4 regions of the Streptomyces sp. NPDC002734 genome follow, and region 1 is predicted to be linked to each of the others. Evidence: riboswitches for the same ligand, from Rfam matches in the RefSeq annotation. Region 1 holds a riboswitch; each other region holds the start of a gene.
What was found. A riboswitch is a leader RNA that binds a small molecule or an ion and turns the genes downstream of it on or off. The one in region 1 is predicted to bind cyclic di-AMP.

Region 1 (4,201 bases):
GCCTGCTGCGGCTGGCCGGAGCGCCCTCGCTGGGCTGGCTGGACGTCAAGACCTCCGGCGACGTCGAGGTGCCGGTGATCGAGGCCGCCGTCGACGAGGAGCTCGCCCGGCTCGCCGCCGAGGGCCCGACGGCCGAGGAGATGGAGCGCGCCCAGGCGCAGCTCGAGCGCGAGTGGCTGGACCGCCTCGGCACGGTCTCCGGCCGCGCCGACGAACTGTGCCGGTACGCCGTCCTGTTCGGCGACCCGCAGCTCGCGCTGACCGCCGTGGAGCGGGTGCTGGAGGTGACGCCGGAGGAGGTCCAGGAGGTCGCCAAGGCCCGCCTGCGCCCCGACAACCGGGCGGTCCTGGTGTACGAACCGATCACTCCCGAGGGCGCGGACGCCGAAGGCGACGAGGACGAAGAGGAGGAGGCCAAGTGACCGACCTGGCCACCATGGAGTTCCACCCCCAGCCGCAGGCCGGCGAGCCCAAGCCGTGGGCGTTCCCCGCGCCCGAGCGCGGCGCCCTCGACAACGGCCTGACCGTCCTGCGCTGCCACCGCCCCGGCCAGCAGGTCGTGGCCGTCGAGGTGCTGCTGGACGCCCCGCTGGACGCCGAGCCGCTCGGCCTGGACGGCGTCGCCACCATCATGGCGCGCGCCTTCGCCGAGGGCACCGACAAGCACTCCGCCGAGGACTTCGCCGCCGAACTCGAGCGGTGCGGCGCCACGCTGGACATGCACGCCGACCACCCCGGCGTGCGGGTCTCCCTGGAGGTCCCCGCCTCCCGGCTGCCCAAGGCGCTGGGCCTGCTGGCCGACGCGCTGCGCGCCCCGGCGTTCGCCGAGGACGAGGTCTCCCGCCTGGTGCGCAACCGGCTCGACGAGATCCCGCACGAGCTGGCCAACCCGGCCCGCCGTGCCGCCAAGGAGCTGTACAAGGAGCTCTTCCCGGCGAACTCGCGGATGGCGCGCCCCCGTCAGGGCACCGAGGACACCGTCGAGAAGATCGACGCGGCCGCCGTGCGCGCCTTCTACGAGCGGCACGTCCGTCCGGCCACCTCGACCGCCGTGGTGGTCGGCGACCTCACCGGCGTCGACCTGGACGCCCTGCTGGCCGAGACGCTGGGCGCCTGGAAGGGCTCCCAGGCCGCCCCGCGCGCGGTGCCGGCGGTGACGTCGGACGACACCGGCCGCGTGGTGATCGTGGACCGTCCCGGCTCCGTCCAGACCCAGTTGCTGATCGGCCGCACCGGCCCGGACCGGCACGACCGGGTCTGGCCGGCCCAGGTGCTCGGCACCTACTGCCTGGGCGGCACGCTCACCTCCCGTCTGGACAAGGTGCTGCGCGAGGAGAAGGGCTACACGTACGGCGTCCGCGCCTTCGGGCAGGTCCTGCGCTCCGCCCCCGACGGTTCGGGCGCCGCGATGCTGGCGATCAGCGGCTCGGTGGACACCCCCAACACCGGCCCCGCGCTGCAGGACCTGTGGCAGGTGCTGCGCACCCTCGCCGAGGGCGGCCTGACCGACGCCGAGCGGGACACCGCCGTGCAGAACCTGGTGGGCGTGGCGCCGCTGAAGTACGAGACGGCCGCCGCGGTCGCCGGCACGCTGGCCGACCAGGTGGAACAGCACCTGCCGGACGACTTCCAGGCGACGCTCTATCAGCAGCTCGTCGCCACCGGCACGGTGGAGGCCACCGCGGCCGTGGTGAGCGCCTTCCCGGTGGACCGTCTGGTGACGGTCCTGGTCGGCGACGCCGCGCAGATCGCCGGCCCGGTGCGGGAGCTGGGCATCGGCGAGGTGACCGTGGTGAGCGCCGAGTAGCGGCCCGTTCAGGGCGGTTTCGGGCCCCGGTGAGCCTTACGGCCGCCGGGGCCCGCTTCGTTCGGTCCGGCGCCGGCTCGTCCGGGAGCCGTGCGATGCGCGTAGAAGGGTCCGGTTTGCCCTGTGGCGTGCGCTACAAAAGTCTTGATCCGTTTGTTATCCGATTGATCACCCAACTAGCTTCGATCCGGCTGCCCGCCACACCTGTGCTCCGCATCCGCGGCGCCGGGCAGTCATCGCCTAATCCCCGTACGGCGCGAGCCAGGGGAGCCGGGGACCCAACCGAGCGGTACCCCTGGGGTGAATCGGGCGCCTTCCGTCACGCGGGAGGAACCCGTAGGAGACCTTCCTGCTCCGAACCCGACAGCTAACCCGGCAGGCGAGAGGGAAGGAAAGGACTCAGCCACTTCATGGCGTTCAACTGCGCCCCCGGCAGGCACCGTCGTCCCGGCCGGACCAGCCGCACCACCGCCGGCCTGGCAGGCCTCGCCGCTCTCACCACCACCGGCGTCGTCGGCACCCTGGCCTCGCCCGCCGTCGCGGCGGAGGCCCCCGCCGAGACCACCGGCCTGCTTCCCGTCGTCACCATCGGCGACTCCGTCGCCGAGCAGATCGACGAGCAGGCCGAGGCCCAGGAGCGGGCCGCCGTCGAGGCCGCCGCCCGCGCCGCGGCCGCCGAGAAGGCCCGCGCCGAGCGTGAGGCCGCCGAGGAGCGCGCCGCCCGCGAGGCCGAGCGTGAGCGTCTCCGCCGCCTCAACATGTTCGTCAGCCCGATCGCCGGGTCCTACGTCTCCACCTCCTACCAGGCGGGCGGCGGCATCTGGTCCTCCGGCAGCCACACCGGCATCGACTTCCACGCCGCCTCCGGCACCCCGGTCCGCTCCGTGGGCCGCGGCACCGTCGTCGAGGCCGGCTGGGGTGGCGCCTACGGCTACCAGGTCGTCATCAAGATGCACGACGGCACGTACACCCAGTACGGCCACCTGTCCTCGGTCAGCGTGGCCGTCGGCCAGGCGGTCACCCCGGGCGCCCACATCGGCCGCTCCGGCGCCACCGGCAACGTCACCGGCCCGCACCTGCACTTCGAGGCCCGCACCTCCCCGGAGTACGGCAGCGACATCGACCCCGTCGCCTACCTCCGCTCCCACGGCGTGAACCTCTGACGTCACCCACGCGAAAGCCCCCCGCCCGGTTTCCGGGACGGGGGGCTTTTTCGTCGTTCCGTACGGTATCCGGGCGCACCGGGCGGCGGAGCGGCCGAAAATTCCCTCTCCCGTGCGACTTCCCGTCGGAAATTCACGCGCATTGCCTTAGAGTCGCCTTATTCATCGAGGCGGAGGTCGGCATGCGTATTCCCGCGCATTCGGTATGCACGGCGATCCGGGACGACATCGTCGCCGGGGTCCACGAGCGCGGGACCCGGCTGACCGAGGAACTCCTCGCCCGCCGCTACGGCGTCTCCCGCGTCCCGGTCCGCGAGGCGCTGCGCACCCTGGAGGCCGAGGGCTTCGTGGTCACCCGGCGGCACGCCGGGGCCTGCGTGGCGGAGCCGACCGAGCAGGAGGCCGCCGACCTGCTGGAGATGCGGCTGCTGCTGGAGCCGCTGGGCGCCGCCCGGGCCGCCCAGCGGCGTACCGAGGCCCACCTCAAGGTGCTCCGCGGCCTGGTCAGGCTGGGTCAGGAGCGGGCCCGGCGCGGATACGGGGATGAGCTGCGGTCGCTGGGCGGCTGGTTCCACGAGACGCTGGCCCAGGCCTGCGGGAGCGCCGCGCTGACCGCCACGCTCACCCAGCTGCGGCACAAGATCGCCTGGATGTACGCGCTCGATCCGCTGCCCGCGCCCGTGGAGACCTGGGCCGAGCACGGCGCCATCGTGGACGCCGTGGCCCGGGGCGACGGGGAGCGGGCCCGGCAGGTGACCGCACTGCACACCGAGCGCTCGACCGTGCTGTACCGGCTGCGCATTCCCGGTCAGAACCGCGGAGGCGCGGCGCGCACGGACAGCGTGAGGACCTCGCAACATGCCGTAAACATGAATGGCCTCCGTAATTAACAAGGGGGCCGTATACAAGAGGCGGGTGCGCGGGTGCAATTCCCGCTCCGTTGTTCGGTGCGCCCTTTCCGGGGTCGGCTCGGCAATTCTCGCCGTGCGGCCATTCGTGGGGTGCGATGCATTCGTGTTCCTGTTCGCGCGGGGTATTTCGCGCGCGGCGCGTTTCGACGGGCCCCGGTCCCGCCCCGCTCACAGCTCCGCCTCCCCCGGGCGCTCCGGACGGTCCACGGACAGCAGCTCCGCCAGGTCGCCGAGCACCTTCTCCGCGCCCCCGGCCCCCGCACCCGCCCCGGCGCCCTCGCAGGACAGCACCACCTCCTCGCCGCGGCGCACCCCCAGCC
Region 2 (4,201 bases), on a different contig from region 1:
CCTGGGCGCCCCGCTCGCCCGGCTCGAGGGCCGCGCCGCGCTCGCGACCTTGCTCACCCGTCTGCCTGACCTCCAACTCGGCGCTGCGCCCGAGGAGTTGCGCTGGCGCGGCGGTCTCATCATGCGTGGCCTGCGGACTCTTCCGGTCGAGTTCACTCCCGAGCCGGGACCAAGTGGAAGCAATAGTTCGACAGTTCTGTGATGTTCGTGTGTTCTGTGCGACATCGAGTTGTGACGAACGATGATCACCGGCTACGTTCCCGCACAGACGTGACGACCCCGCCGGCGCGGTGCCGGACGTGGTCGCGCGCCCACAGCAGTCGACGAAAGGCATCCGCATGCTCTCCGGAAACGGTCGTCACCGCCGCCCCCGTCAGGCGCCGGCGGTCGTCGTCGCAGCCGGCGTGACCGGGTCCGCCCTCGCCCTGCCGCTCTTCGCGGCCACCGGCGCGAGCGCGGCCGACGGGGCGACCTGGGACCGGGTCGCCGAGTGTGAGAGCGGAGGTGCCTGGAGCGCCGACACCGACAACGGGTTCTTCGGCGGTCTCCAGCTCACCCAGGACCAGTGGGAGGGCAACGGCGGCCTGTCGTACGCCTCCAACCCGGCCGAGGCGAGCCGTTCGCAGCAGATCGCCGTGGCCGAGCGCATCCTCGCCGAGCAGGGCGCGACCCCGTGGCTCGCCTGTGGCGCGATGAACGGTCTGCGCGAGAACGCCCCCGCCGCCCAGGTGGACACCGGCGTGGACGCGCTGCGCACCGGCGACGTGACGGACTCCGGCTCCTTCGACGGCTCGGCCTCCGGCTGGGGGTCCGCCGGCGGCGACCGCACCGGCGGTTCCGGCGCCGGGCGCGCGGACGAGGCGCGCGGCTCCGGCTCGGCCGAGGCGGCCGGCGACGCCGACCAGGGGATGCTCCGGGGCGCGGGTCACGGCCTCTTCCCGGGCGCCGACTACGCGCCGGCGGACGGCGGGTCCCTGGACCTCGGCCAGGAGGCCGGGCAGGACGAGGGACTGGACCTCGGCGAGGACCTGGGCCTGGTCGACACCGGCACCGGCGCCCCCGTCGTCCCGGACCTGCCCGAGGTCGGCGGCGGCGACGCGGGCGAGCACGGCGGCGGCCAGTCCGGCGACCACGGCGACACCGGCAACGGCACCGGCGAGGGCAAGGGCGACGCGGACCAGGAGGAGACCGGCGACACCGGCTCGTCCGACGAGGACGCCCCGCTGTTCGACGGCGAGGGCGACCCGCTGTTCGGGGACGACACCCCGCTCTTCGGCGACGACGCCGCCACCCAGGAGGACTCCGAGGCCTCCTCCGGCTCCGGCCGCCACCGCGGCACCAGCGCCGAGGAGAGCACGCAGAGCACGAGCGGCTCCTCGGGCCGCCACGCGGCCCCCGCGGGCACCTACACCGTGAGGGCCGGCGAGAGCCTCGTCTCCATCGCCAAGTCGCAGGACGTACAGGGCGGCTGGCGCGCCCTGTACGAGGCCAACAAGGACCTGATCGGGGACGACCCGGACCGTCTGGTGGCGGGCACGAAGCTGTCCCTCCCCGCCTGAGCCGGGCCGGGGACGGCAGGGGACGAGACGATCAGGCAGGGTGAAAGCCGGGCAAAATCGGGGGAGTTACCCACCCTTTCGTCCTGGAATGTCTGATTCCGGAGAAGTGAGAGATGGGTCTCAGAAGCCCTGATCGTCTTTGAAATCCCGGCCTGGGCGTGGCTAACGTCGAACCGCTCGCTCCAGCGGGCCCCGGCGGCCGTCACGCCTAATCCTGCCAACGGCCGTACGGGACATGTCGTCGCGTCATGCGCCGTAGGCAGGAGCGGGGGAACCAGGTAAGCGCCGTGTCCGGCAGCGAGATCGCCGGACCGGCTAGGGGTGAAGCCGTGCACCGGGAGGTGCGCGGCCGGGCGACCCTCATAGCCCGAACCCGACAGCTCACCTCGCAGGCGTCGGTGAGGGGATACCTCCATGTCGTTTTCCTGCCAGGGCAAGCACCGTCGCCCCTCCAAGGCCAAGCGCGCCATCGCCGTCGCCGGTCTCACCGGCGCCGTCGTGGCCGCCCCGCTGATCACCGCGGGCACCGCCTCGGCCGCCACCGAGTCCGAGTGGGACGCCGTCGCCCAGTGCGAGTCGGGCGGCGACTGGTCCATCAACACCGGCAACGGGTTCTACGGCGGTCTGCAGTTCACCAACCAGACCTGGGCCGGCTTCGGCGGCACCCAGTACGCCGCCCAGGCCAACCAGGCCACCAAGGCCCAGCAGATCGAGATAGCCGAGAAGGTCCTCGCCGAGCAGGGTCCGGGCGCCTGGCCGCACTGCGGCGTCGGCCTGTCCAGCTCCCCGTACCAGGGCGGCGCCGCCGAGGCCCCCGCCCAGGAGCAGGCCCCGCAGCAGGAGGCCGCCCCGGCCCCCGCGCCGAAGGCCGAGAAGCCTGCCCAGCCCGCCAAGGCCGAGAAGCCGAAGAAGGCCGAGAAGGTCACGACGCCCACCGGCAAGAAGGTGCTGAAGGGTGACGGCGAGTACAAGGTCCGCAAGGGCGACTCGCTCAGCCGGATCGCCGAGAAGCACCACACCAAGGGCGGCTGGAAGAAGCTGTACAAGCTGAACAAGGACGTCGTCCAGAACCCGCAGCTGATCTACCCGGGCCAGATGCTCCACCTGAGCTGACCCGCCGGGCGGCGGGCTCCACCCGAGCCGGCCGCCCGCCCCCGTGACAGCCCCGCCCCCGTGTTGCGTGATCCGCGCACGGGGGCGGGGCATTTGCACGCAATACGTCCGCCCACTTTTTGTTTCGGGTCGGAACAATTAATCTCCTGTTACCCCTCCGTAGAGGGGGCGACCGGCTGGCCGATCCCGTCCGGCCGGTTAGGCTCGGTCTCGCAGAGCCACGGAGGCTGTGCACCCCGTGCCGGACCAGGTGGTCCGGCGCCACTCGCGTCACATCCCAGAAGGAGATGCTCGTGCCGTCCATCGACGTCGTCGTAGCCCGGGAAATCCTGGACTCCCGAGGCAACCCCACGGTCGAGGTCGAGGTCGGCCTCGACGACGGCAGCACCGGCCGTGCCGCTGTTCCGTCCGGCGCCTCCACCGGCGCCTTCGAGGCCATTGAGCTTCGCGACGGTGACAAGAACCGCTACCTCGGCAAGGGCGTGGAGAAGGCCGTCCTCGCCGTCATCGAGCAGATCGGCCCGGAGCTCGTCGGCTACGACGCCACCGAGCAGCGCCTGATCGACCAGGCGATGTTCGACCTGGACGCCACCGACAACAAGGGCTCCCTCGGCGCCAACGCCATCCTCGGCGTCTCCCTCGCCGTGGCCCACGCCGCCTCCGAGGCCAGCGACCTGCCGCTCTTCCGCTACCTGGGCGGCCCCAACGCGCACCTGCTGCCGGTGCCGATGATGAACATCCTGAACGGCGGCTCGCACGCCGACTCCAACGTGGACATCCAGGAGTTCATGATCGCGCCGATCGGCGCCGAGTCCTTCTCCGAGGCCCTGCGCTGGGGCACCGAGGTCTACCACACCCTCAAGAAGGTGCTGAAGACCAAGGGCCTGGCCACCGGCCTCGGCGACGAGGGCGGCTTCGCCCCCAACCTCGGCTCCAACCGCGAGGCGCTGGACCTGATCCTCGAGGCGATCAAGGAGGCCGGCTACACCCCCGGCCAGCAGATCGCCCTCGCCCTCGACGTCGCCGCCTCCGAGTTCTACAAGGACGGCAAGTACCTCTTCGAGGGCAAGGAGCGCTCCGCCGCCGAGATGACGGAGTACTACGAGGAGCTCGTCGCGGCCTACCCGCTCGTCTCCATCGAGGACCCGCTGTTCGAGGACGACTGGGACGGCTGGAAGACCATCACCGACAAGCTGGGCGACAAGGTCCAGCTCGTCGGCGACGACCTCTTCGTCACCAACCCGGAGCGCCTGGGCCGCGGCATCGAGGAGGGCGCCGCCAACGCCCTGCTGGTGAAGGTCAACCAGATCGGCTCGCTGACCGAGACCCTGGACGCCGTCGAGCTGGCCCAGCGCAACGGCTTCAAGTGCATGATGTCCCACCGCTCCGGCGAGACCGAGGACGTCACCATCGCCGACCTCGCCGTCGCCACCAACTGCGGCCAGATCAAGACCGGCGCCCCGGCCCGCTCCGAGCGCGTCGCCAAGTACAACCAGCTGCTGCGCATCGAGGAGATCCTCGACGACGCC
Region 3 (4,201 bases), on a different contig from region 1:
GCCGCTCGGCGGTGATGTTGGACGCGCCGATCGCCCGCACCTTGCCCTCGCGGACCAGTTGGTCGAGGGCGAGCAGGATCTCCTCGACCGGCGTTTCGGGCTGGTCGAAGTGCGTGTAGTACAGGTCGATGTGGTCGGTGCCCAGCCGGCGCAGCGAAGCCTCCGCCGCCGCCCTGATGTTGGCGGCGGACAGCCCGCGGTATTGCGGGTGCTGGCTCACCTTGGTGGCGACCACGACCTCGGAGCGGTTGCCCCGGGCCTTGAGCCACCTGCCGATGACGGTCTCCGACTCGCCGCCCTCGTTGCCCTCCACCCAGGCGGAGTACGAGTCGGCGGTGTCGACGAAGTTGCCGCCCGCCGCGGTGTACGCGTCGAGGACGGCGAAGGACTCCCGCTCGTCGGCGGTCCATCCGAAGACGTTGCCGCCGAGGGCGAGCGGGAACACCTCGAGGCCGGACGTACCCAGCTTGCGCAGTTCACTCATGACGGTCACCAACGCGTCCGGCCGGCGGCGCATTCCGACGCGCCGCCGGCCGACCGCATCTGTTCGAAAGCGGGGGGAGGGAACCGGCGTTCGTCAGAGGTTGACGCCGCGCGCGGCCATCCAGGCCATCGGGTCGACGCCGTCGCCGCCGCCCGGGTGCACCTCGAGGTGCAGGTGCGGGCCGGTGACGTTGCCGGTCGCGCCCACCCGGCCGATGACGTCGCCGGTGGTCACCTTCTGGCCGACGCTGACGTTGATCGAGGACTGGTGGCAGTACCAGAGCTCGGTGCCGTCCTCGAGGGTGAGGATGGTCCGGTAGCCGTACGAGCCGGCCCAGCCGGCCTCGGTGACGGTGCCGGTGTGGACGGCCTTCAGCAGCGTGCCGGTGGGAGCCGCGAGGTCCAGGCCCGTGTGGTAGCCGGAGGACCACATGGAGCCGGCCTGCATGTACGTGGAGGTGATCGTGTAGGAGGACGCCGGCGAGACGAAGCTGGCCGCCAGCTTGGCGATGCGCTCGGCCTCGGCCTTGGCCTTGGCCTCCTCCTCGGCCTTCTCGGCGGCGGCCTCACGGGCCTCCGCCTCCGCCTTCTCCTTGGCCGCCTTCTCGGCGGCGGCCTGGGCGGCGGCCTCCTGGGCCTCCAGCGCGGCCTGCGTCTCGGCCTCCTGCTCCTGCTGGGCGGCCTGCGCCATGATGCGGGTGCGCAGCGCCTCGCCGGCGTCGGCGGAGGACGGAGTCTCGGCCGGGGCGACGCCCACGCCCATCTCGCCGAGGACGCTGGGGGCCTGCTCGGCGGCCGCGGTTTCGGTCTCGTCGCCGCCGGGAAGCAGGGAGGTGACCGGGTCCAGCGACGGCATCTGCGGCATGGTGATGTGCACCGGGGCCTTGCCGGGCGCGGCGGTGGCCATGCCGCCCGCGCCGACGGCGGCGATCACACCGACGCCGAGGACGGTGGAACTGCGGGCCAGGCCCCGCTGCTTGGTCACCCGGTGACGGCCTCTGGAGACCGTCCCCTCGCTGGGGTTCCACTCCTCGAAGGAGCCCTCGCCGGGGAATCCGGCGGGACCGTACGCGTCGGCGGCCGCACGCTGGCTCGGCACGAAGGGCAGTTCAGGGGCAGGGGGGTTGGACGCCACGGGGGCGCGCTCCTTTCCTTCCGTCTCGCCTACCGGGTTAGCTGACGGGTTCGGAGCGGGAAGGTCTCCTACGCGCGTATACGGAGATACGCCCGATTCACCCCGGAAAGTGGTTCCCCGGTTCCCTTACGGGATTCGGCAGAGCGCACGGAGCCGTCGCTTGTGACGGCTGGGACAGCCGCGCGCTGCGTTATCGAACGTTAATAGAAGCGGTGGCTCATTTCCAAGCCGTTCCTTCACATCGTCCGACCCTGTGGCCCGAACCTATGGAGGTTCATCAGGGCGAAACGGACATGGCTTCGGTCACACGGCCACCGCCGCCTTGGCTTGATCGTTACACCGGGGTCCCCCTGCGTACCGGGTGCCGCTGCCGTGTTCCGGCCGGTCACAGGGTCCGTACGACGAGCAGGGCCATGTCGTCCTCGACGTCTCCCCCGGAGTGCAGGGCCACGTCCTCGGACAGGAACTGCAGAAGGTCCTCCGGCTCTCGGAAGTCCCGCCCCTCCAGCCGCGCGACCGGGTCGTAGAACACACCTTCCTCGTCCCGCGCCTCGGTCAGGCCGTCGGTGTAGAAGAGCACCGTGGCGCCCGGCCGCAGCGGAACGGGCGGTCCGGGTCGGGGCGGCCCGGTGAGCTCCGAGAGGGCGAGCGGACTCCCGGCCTCCCCCGGGTCCAGCAACCGCGGCGGCGCCCCCGGCTCCAGCAGCAGCGGCGGCGGATGACCGTGGTTGACGATCGACACGCTCCGGCCGTCCTGGGAGAACTCGGCGAACACCGCCGGCACAAAGCCCTCCTGCTGCTCCAGCTCCACCGCCCGTCGGTCCCGCTCACGCACCACCGCCTGTTCCATGTGTTCCGCGGCCTGCTCGATGCTGTCGGCCCGTTCCGCCACCTCGCGGAAGGCGCCGACGACGACCGCGACCGCGGCCACGGCCTCCATCCCCTTACCGCGCACGTCCCCCAGCACCATCCGCACCCCGTGCGGGGTGTCGTGCACGGCGTAGAGATCGCCGCCGATGTTCGCCTCCTGGAGGGCGGCCTCGTACCGCGAGGCGATCCGCAGGGCGCCGATCCGCCGCTGCGGCGGCGGCATCACGGCTCGCATCGCCGCCTCGGCCATCTGCCGGGCGGACGCGAGGCGCAGGTCGACCCGGTGCACCGCGGTGTTCATCACGCACGACAGCACCGAGACGACGACCACCGTGAACAGCTCGGTGGCCAGCAGCGCCGGCGAGTTCGCGTCCCGGATCAGTTCCATGGTGAGGATGCAACCGGTGGCCAGCAGTCCGATGAGCACCGTTGCCCGGAGGGTGTAGAGCGGGGCCGCGATGAGCGGGGCGGCGGCGAAGAACGGCACCGGGGTCACGTCCGGCGGCGTCAGGCCGTCGTAGACCAGGCCGAGTACCAGGGCGATGAACGGCAGCACCCGCAGCACCATGCGGGCGTAGTGGAACCACCGGCGGCCGGACCCGAGGGCCTCCTCGATCTCCGGATCCACCGGTCCGCCTCGCCTCAGCATGGAGACCATCGTTCCGCGCCCGGGCGAAAGCGGCGACCGCTGGCCTCCGGGCGGATGAAGCGGAGGAAGGAGAGCACGACACAAACACTCAGGGCCGGAATCCTTGAAAGGATTCCGGCCCTGAGTCTTCAGTAGCGGGGACAGGATTTGAACCTGCGACCTCTGGGTTATGAGCCCAGCGAGCTACCGAGCTGCTCCACCCCGCGTCGTTGTGTCTTCACTGTACGACATGGCGCGGGGGAAAAGCGAATCGGTTCACGTCGCCCCGCCGGACAGGTGGCGGTTGGGCCGCACGGCACGCTCCTCGTACTCGGGCAGCAGCACCACCCGGACGCCGCCCGCCGCCAGCACCCCGCTGCCGTCCGCGGCCGCCACGAAGGTGTCGGGCTCCCGCCAGGCGGTGACCACCCGCCGCACCCCCGCGTCGAGGATCAGCCGCGCGCACGGGGCCGGCCGGGAGGCACGGCGGGCACAGGGCTCCAGGCTGCTGTAGACGGTGGCCCCGGGCAGCCGCGGGTCGGCCGGGTCGATCTTGGCGAGCGCCGCCTCCTCCGCGTGGACCACCGGGTCGCCCCCCTCCCGGGAGTGGCCGCGGGCCAGCTCGGTCCCGTCCTCGGCCACCACCACCGCGCCCACGCTGAACGCGGTGCGGGACGGCGGGCACTCCTCGGCCAGGTCGCAGGCGAGGCCCAGCCAGTACCGGTCGGCGGCGGAGACCGAGGGGCCGGCGCCCGGGGCGACCGGCCGGTAGCGGGCGAGCACCACATCGCCCACCGGCCGGGTCTCCTCCAGCCGCAGGCGGCCCGGCGGATAGCCACCCGGGCCGAAGAGCCGCGGCGCGTCCGGTTCGCCGACCAGCAGCGGGGCCAGCGCCAGCTGGAGCTCGTCGGCGAGTCCGAGGCGCAGCAGCTGGGTGTGGACGCTGCCGCCTCCCTCCACCATCAGCCGTCGCACCCGGTGGACGGCGTGGAGGTGCTCCAGAACGGCCCGCCAGTCCAGTTCCGGTCCCACCGGGACCACCTCGACGTCCTTTTGGCCACGCAGCGCCTCCTGCGCCCGCGATG
Region 4 (4,201 bases), on a different contig from region 1:
GCCGGGAGACCTTCCCAGCGTAGCCCCGACGCTCCGCGCACTCCGGCACCGGACCGGCCTCACCCTCGAGGCCGCCGCCCGGGCCGCCGACCTCTCCCCGGCCCACCTCTCCCGCCTGGAGACCGGCCACCGTCAGCCGTCCCTGCCCGTCCTCCTCGGGCTCGCCCGCGTCTACGGCACCACCGTCTCGGAACTCCTCGGCGAGACCACCCCCGACCGCGAGGCCGTGGTGCGGGCGTCCGCCGCCGCGGAGACCCGGGCCGGCGGCTGGAGCTACTGGCCCGCCGGGGCGCCGGGACGCGCCATGCAGGCCCTGCGCGTCCGCATCCCGCACAGTGGCGGCCCCCAGGACCAGGTGGTCCGGGTCCACCCGGGGGAGGAGTGGCTGCACGTGCTCGCCGGAGCCCTCCGCCTCCACCTGGGCGACACGTCCCACGTGCTCGGCCCCGGCGACAGCGCCCACTTCGACTCGCTCACCCCGCACCGCCTGGCCGCCGAGGGCCCGGACGGCGCCGAGCTCCTGTTCGTCCACACCCTGCTGCAGAGCCCCACGGCCGCCCTCTGCCTCGGACCCGAGGCGCCCGGCGGCCACCCGACCCCGTCCGGAGCGACGTCATGACGAACCCCGAGAAGAACAACGTCCCCGACCGCAGGAACGTCGAGGACAAGTTCCCGCGTGCCCTGTGGATCCGCCTCTTCGTCTACATCGTGGCGGGCCACCTCTTCGCCGGCTTCATCTGGCTGCTCTTCGAGGCGGGCGCCCGCGCGAACTGAGCAGGGGTGCCGGTACGGCCCGGCACAGGGCGAGGGCCCGGCAGCGGACGTCCGCTCCCGGGCCCTCGCCCTGTGTCCTCACGCCTGTGTCCTCATGCCGGCCCCATCAGTCGAGGAGCCGCTCGCGCAGCCGCTCCCGCAGCTCCGGGGTCATGCCCAGTCCCCGCGTCAGGTAGGCGTCGACCCCGCCCCAGGTCTCCTCGATCGTCTCGAACGCCGTCCCCAGGTACTCGGGCCGCGCGTCGAACAGCGGGCTCAGCAGCTCGGTGATCTCCGGCGTGTAGGGATCCGAGGACTCGCCGCCGCGGTGCAGCTTGTAGCGCCGGTGCTTGGCCCCCGACTTCAGGTAGTCCTCCGTGATCGCGTCCCGCTCCACGCCCAGGGCCAGCAGCGTCACCGCGATCGACAGGCCCGCGCGGTCCTTGCCGGCCGAGCAGTGCATCAGGGCCGGTGCGCCCTCCTCGGCCAGCGAGCGCAGCACCCGGGAGTGCTCCTCGGTGCGGGTGAGGACGGTCTGCCGGTACGACGCGATCATGCGCTGCGCCGCGCGGCCGTCGCCCAGCAGGGGCCGCAGCTCGTCCACCCCTCCGCGGCGGACCCGGCGCCAGAACTCGGCGCCGTCGGCCGGGTCGGACAGCGGCAGGCGCACCTCCTGGACCCCGGGCAGCGTGACGTCGGGCCCCTCCAGGCTCCGGTCCGCCTCGTTGCGGAAGTCGAAGATCGTGCGCAGGCCGAGGGAGGCGAGGAAGGCGGCGTCCTCGGCGGTCGCGCTCGCCAGATGGCCGCTGCGGTACAGAACCCCGGGCCTCACCTTGCGGCCGTCCGACGTGGGCATCCCGCCCACGTCGCGAAAGTTGCGCACTCCGGCGAGCTGGGGCTCGGTCGACGGGGCCTGCTGCGTCACGGGGGCTCCTCCCACTCGGCCCCGCCGGCGCGGCATCCGGCGGGTGCGCTCCGACGATACGACACGCGTCCCCAGGACATGGAGGGTGCCGCCGCCCCGGAGCCGTGGTCGCCTCCGCCCGCAGGCCACTCACGCACTGTGCGATTCGGGCAAAAGGGCCTAATGGTGACTTGTCCGGGAAAAGAACAACTCTCCTGCATCGGGGGGCTCGTGGGGTGCGAGTGGGTGAGCAGCCTCATACCGGTGACCGAGCGTCGTCGGTGGCCGTGGTGCAACTGGGCCTCACGGGGCGGGAGTTGCGGGAGGCTCGGCGACTCTCTGTGACCGTTTTGCCCTTAAGTGATCACAAAGAATGCACGTTCGTGGAAATCCGGCGCTTGTCCGGTTGCGCTCCGGTCGCTTACGTTCACCATCCGATCCGGACGGACGCCTAATCCTGCCGCCGCCCGGATCTCTCACACTCACCCGAGTAACCCGAGTACGGCAGGAGCGGGGGACCCACAGGTACACGCCTGTTCCGGTCTCCGGAACGGGCTTGGGGTAAAGCCGCGCACGGCGCGGCCGGGCATCTCCAGCCCGCACCCGACAGCTCACCTCGCAGGCGACGGAGAGGACAACGTCATGCCCGCGAAGCGTCAGCAGCACCGCCGTCCCACCGGCGTCCAGCGCCTCACCCGCTCCATCGCCGTCGCCGGAACGGGCGCCATGGTGCTCGGCCTGCCCCTGATGGGCTCCGCCACCGCCCACGCCGCCGCTCCGCAGAACGCGGCGCAGAGCGTGCCGGCCGCAGCGAAGAAGGCCGTCGGCCAGACCTACACGGTCAAGAAGGGCGACTCCCTCTCGAAGATCGCCGAGAAGAAGAAGGTCGCGGGCGGCTGGAAGAAGCTGTACAAGATCAACCGCGAGGCCGTCGGCGACAACCCGCGCCTGATCAAGCCCGGCACCAAGCTGGACCTCGGCAAGAAGGCGGCCGCCAAGCCCGCCAAGGCCAGGACCGCCGCGAAGGCCGCCCCCGCGAAGCCCGCCGCCCCGAAGACCACGGTCGCCGACGCCGCCGCCACGAGCGGCTACACCGCTCCCGTGGACGCCGCGAGCCTGGGCACCGCCTACCACACGCCCGGCGGCATGTGGTCCAGCGGCTACCACACCGGCTCCGACTTCGTGATCCCCACCGGCACCCCGATCAAGGCGATCGCCGCGGGCACCGTGGTGGCGGCCGGCGACGGCGGCGCCTACGGCAACCAGGTCGTCATCCAGCACGCCGACGGCATGTACTCCCAGTACGCCCACCAGTCGCAGCTGTCCGTCTCCGTCGGGCAGACCGTGACGGTCGGCCAACAGATCGGCCTGTCCGGCGCCACCGGCAACGTGACCGGCCCGCACCTGCACCTCGAGATCCGCACCAGCCCCGACTACGGCTCCGACGTCGACCCGGTGGCCTACCTCAACTCGCACGGGGTCAGCCTCGGCTGACGCCCCTGAGGGACCTGGCGGTCGCACGCGAACCGAGGGCCGCACCCCCCGCCGGGGTGCGGTCCTCGGTGTGTTCGGGCCCTCACACGTGGTATTTCTCACCCGCCGTCAACCCCTCCCTACGGTCGCGTAGCTCACAACCGAAGGAGGAGGATGCCTCGATGTGGCAGACGATTCGAAGAATGACAGAAGAACAGTGATCGGGTCGGTCGGGTCGTACGTGGCCGTCGGGGACAGCTTCACCGAGGGCGTCGGGGACCCCGGGCCCGACGGGACGTTCGTCGGCTGGGCCGACCGCCTCGCGGTCCTCCTCGCCGACCGCAGGCCGGAGGGCGACTTCCGCTACGCCAACCTCGCCGTGCGCGGGAAGCTCCTCGACCAGGTCGCCGCCGACCAGGTCCCCCAGGTCCGTGACCTCGCCCCCGACCTGGTGTCCATCTGCGCCGGCGGCAACGACATCCTGCGGCCCGGCACCGACCCCGACGACGTCGCCGAGCGCTTCGAGAAGGCCGTCGCGGAGCTCGCCTCCGCGGCCGGGACCGTCCTCGTCGCGACCGGCTTCGACACCCGGGGCGTCCCCGTCCTCAAGCACCTGCGCGGGAAGATCGCCACGTACAACGGGCACGTCCGCGCCATCGCCGACCGGTACGGCTGCCCGGTGCTGGACCTGTGGTCCCTGCGCAGCGTCCAGGACCGCCGCGCCTGGGACAGCGACCGCCTGCACCTCTCCGCCGAGGGGCACACCCGGGTGGCGCTGCGGGCCGGCCAGGTCCTCGGTCTCGAGGTCCCCGCCGACCCGGAGCAGCCCTGGCCCCCGCGCCCCCAGCGCGGCGTGCTCGAGGTCCGCCTCGACGACGTCCACTGGGCGCGGGAGCACCTGGTGCCGTGGATCGGGCGCCGCCTGCGCGGCGAGTCCTCGGGCGACACGATCGTCGCCAAGGGGCAGCTGGCGCTGGACGACCTCAAGTCCTGGCTCGCCAGGGCGGTCTGACGCGCGGGCCGTCGGGGCGTGGCGGTGAAGCCGCCCGCCCGGCGGGGTCCGGCGGGGCG

Region 2: it holds a riboswitch for cyclic di-AMP, as region 1 does, so the genes downstream of both, ABT026_RS09035 (transglycosylase family protein) here and ABT026_RS25540 (M23 family metallopeptidase) in region 1, are expected to answer to the same signal.
Region 3: it holds a riboswitch for cyclic di-AMP, as region 1 does, so the genes downstream of both, ABT026_RS11140 (M23 family metallopeptidase) here and ABT026_RS25540 (M23 family metallopeptidase) in region 1, are expected to answer to the same signal.
Region 4: it holds a riboswitch for cyclic di-AMP, as region 1 does, so the genes downstream of both, ABT026_RS16230 (M23 family metallopeptidase) here and ABT026_RS25540 (M23 family metallopeptidase) in region 1, are expected to answer to the same signal.

What each region holds. Positions count from the first base shown of each region.
Region 1 is NZ_JBEOVU010000033.1:57,829-62,029, reverse strand. Features, by position in the region: gene ABT026_RS25550 (M16 family metallopeptidase) at 1-422, shown strand, start outside; gene ABT026_RS25545 (M16 family metallopeptidase) at 419-1,807, shown strand; cyclic di-AMP (ydaO/yuaA leader) riboswitch at 2,035-2,204, shown strand; gene ABT026_RS25540 (M23 family metallopeptidase) at 2,218-2,970, shown strand; gene ABT026_RS25535 (GntR family transcriptional regulator) at 3,153-3,860, shown strand; gene ABT026_RS25530 (HPr family phosphocarrier protein) at 4,050-4,201, opposite strand, start outside.
Region 2 is NZ_JBEOVU010000007.1:123,621-127,821, forward strand. Features, by position in the region: gene ABT026_RS09025 (cytochrome P450 family protein) at 1-202, shown strand, start outside; gene ABT026_RS09030 (transglycosylase family protein) at 339-1,559, shown strand; cyclic di-AMP (ydaO/yuaA leader) riboswitch at 1,801-1,969, shown strand; gene ABT026_RS09035 (transglycosylase family protein) at 1,974-2,672, shown strand; gene eno (phosphopyruvate hydratase) at 2,966-4,201, shown strand, end outside.
Region 3 is NZ_JBEOVU010000009.1:182,918-187,118, reverse strand. Features, by position in the region: gene ABT026_RS11145 (aldo/keto reductase) at 1-484, opposite strand, end outside; gene ABT026_RS11140 (M23 family metallopeptidase) at 578-1,618, opposite strand; cyclic di-AMP (ydaO/yuaA leader) riboswitch at 1,630-1,769, opposite strand; gene ABT026_RS11135 (PP2C family protein-serine/threonine phosphatase) at 2,004-3,137, opposite strand; tRNA gene ABT026_RS11130 (tRNA-Met) at 3,270-3,343, opposite strand; gene ABT026_RS11125 (dihydrofolate reductase family protein) at 3,393-4,201, opposite strand, start outside.
Region 4 is NZ_JBEOVU010000016.1:21,965-26,165, forward strand. Features, by position in the region: gene ABT026_RS16215 (helix-turn-helix domain-containing protein) at 1-619, shown strand, start outside; gene ABT026_RS16220 (DUF6126 family protein) at 616-774, shown strand; gene ABT026_RS16225 (tyrosine-protein phosphatase) at 881-1,678, opposite strand; cyclic di-AMP (ydaO/yuaA leader) riboswitch at 2,131-2,295, shown strand; gene ABT026_RS16230 (M23 family metallopeptidase) at 2,300-3,151, shown strand; gene ABT026_RS16235 (SGNH/GDSL hydrolase family protein) at 3,351-4,142, shown strand.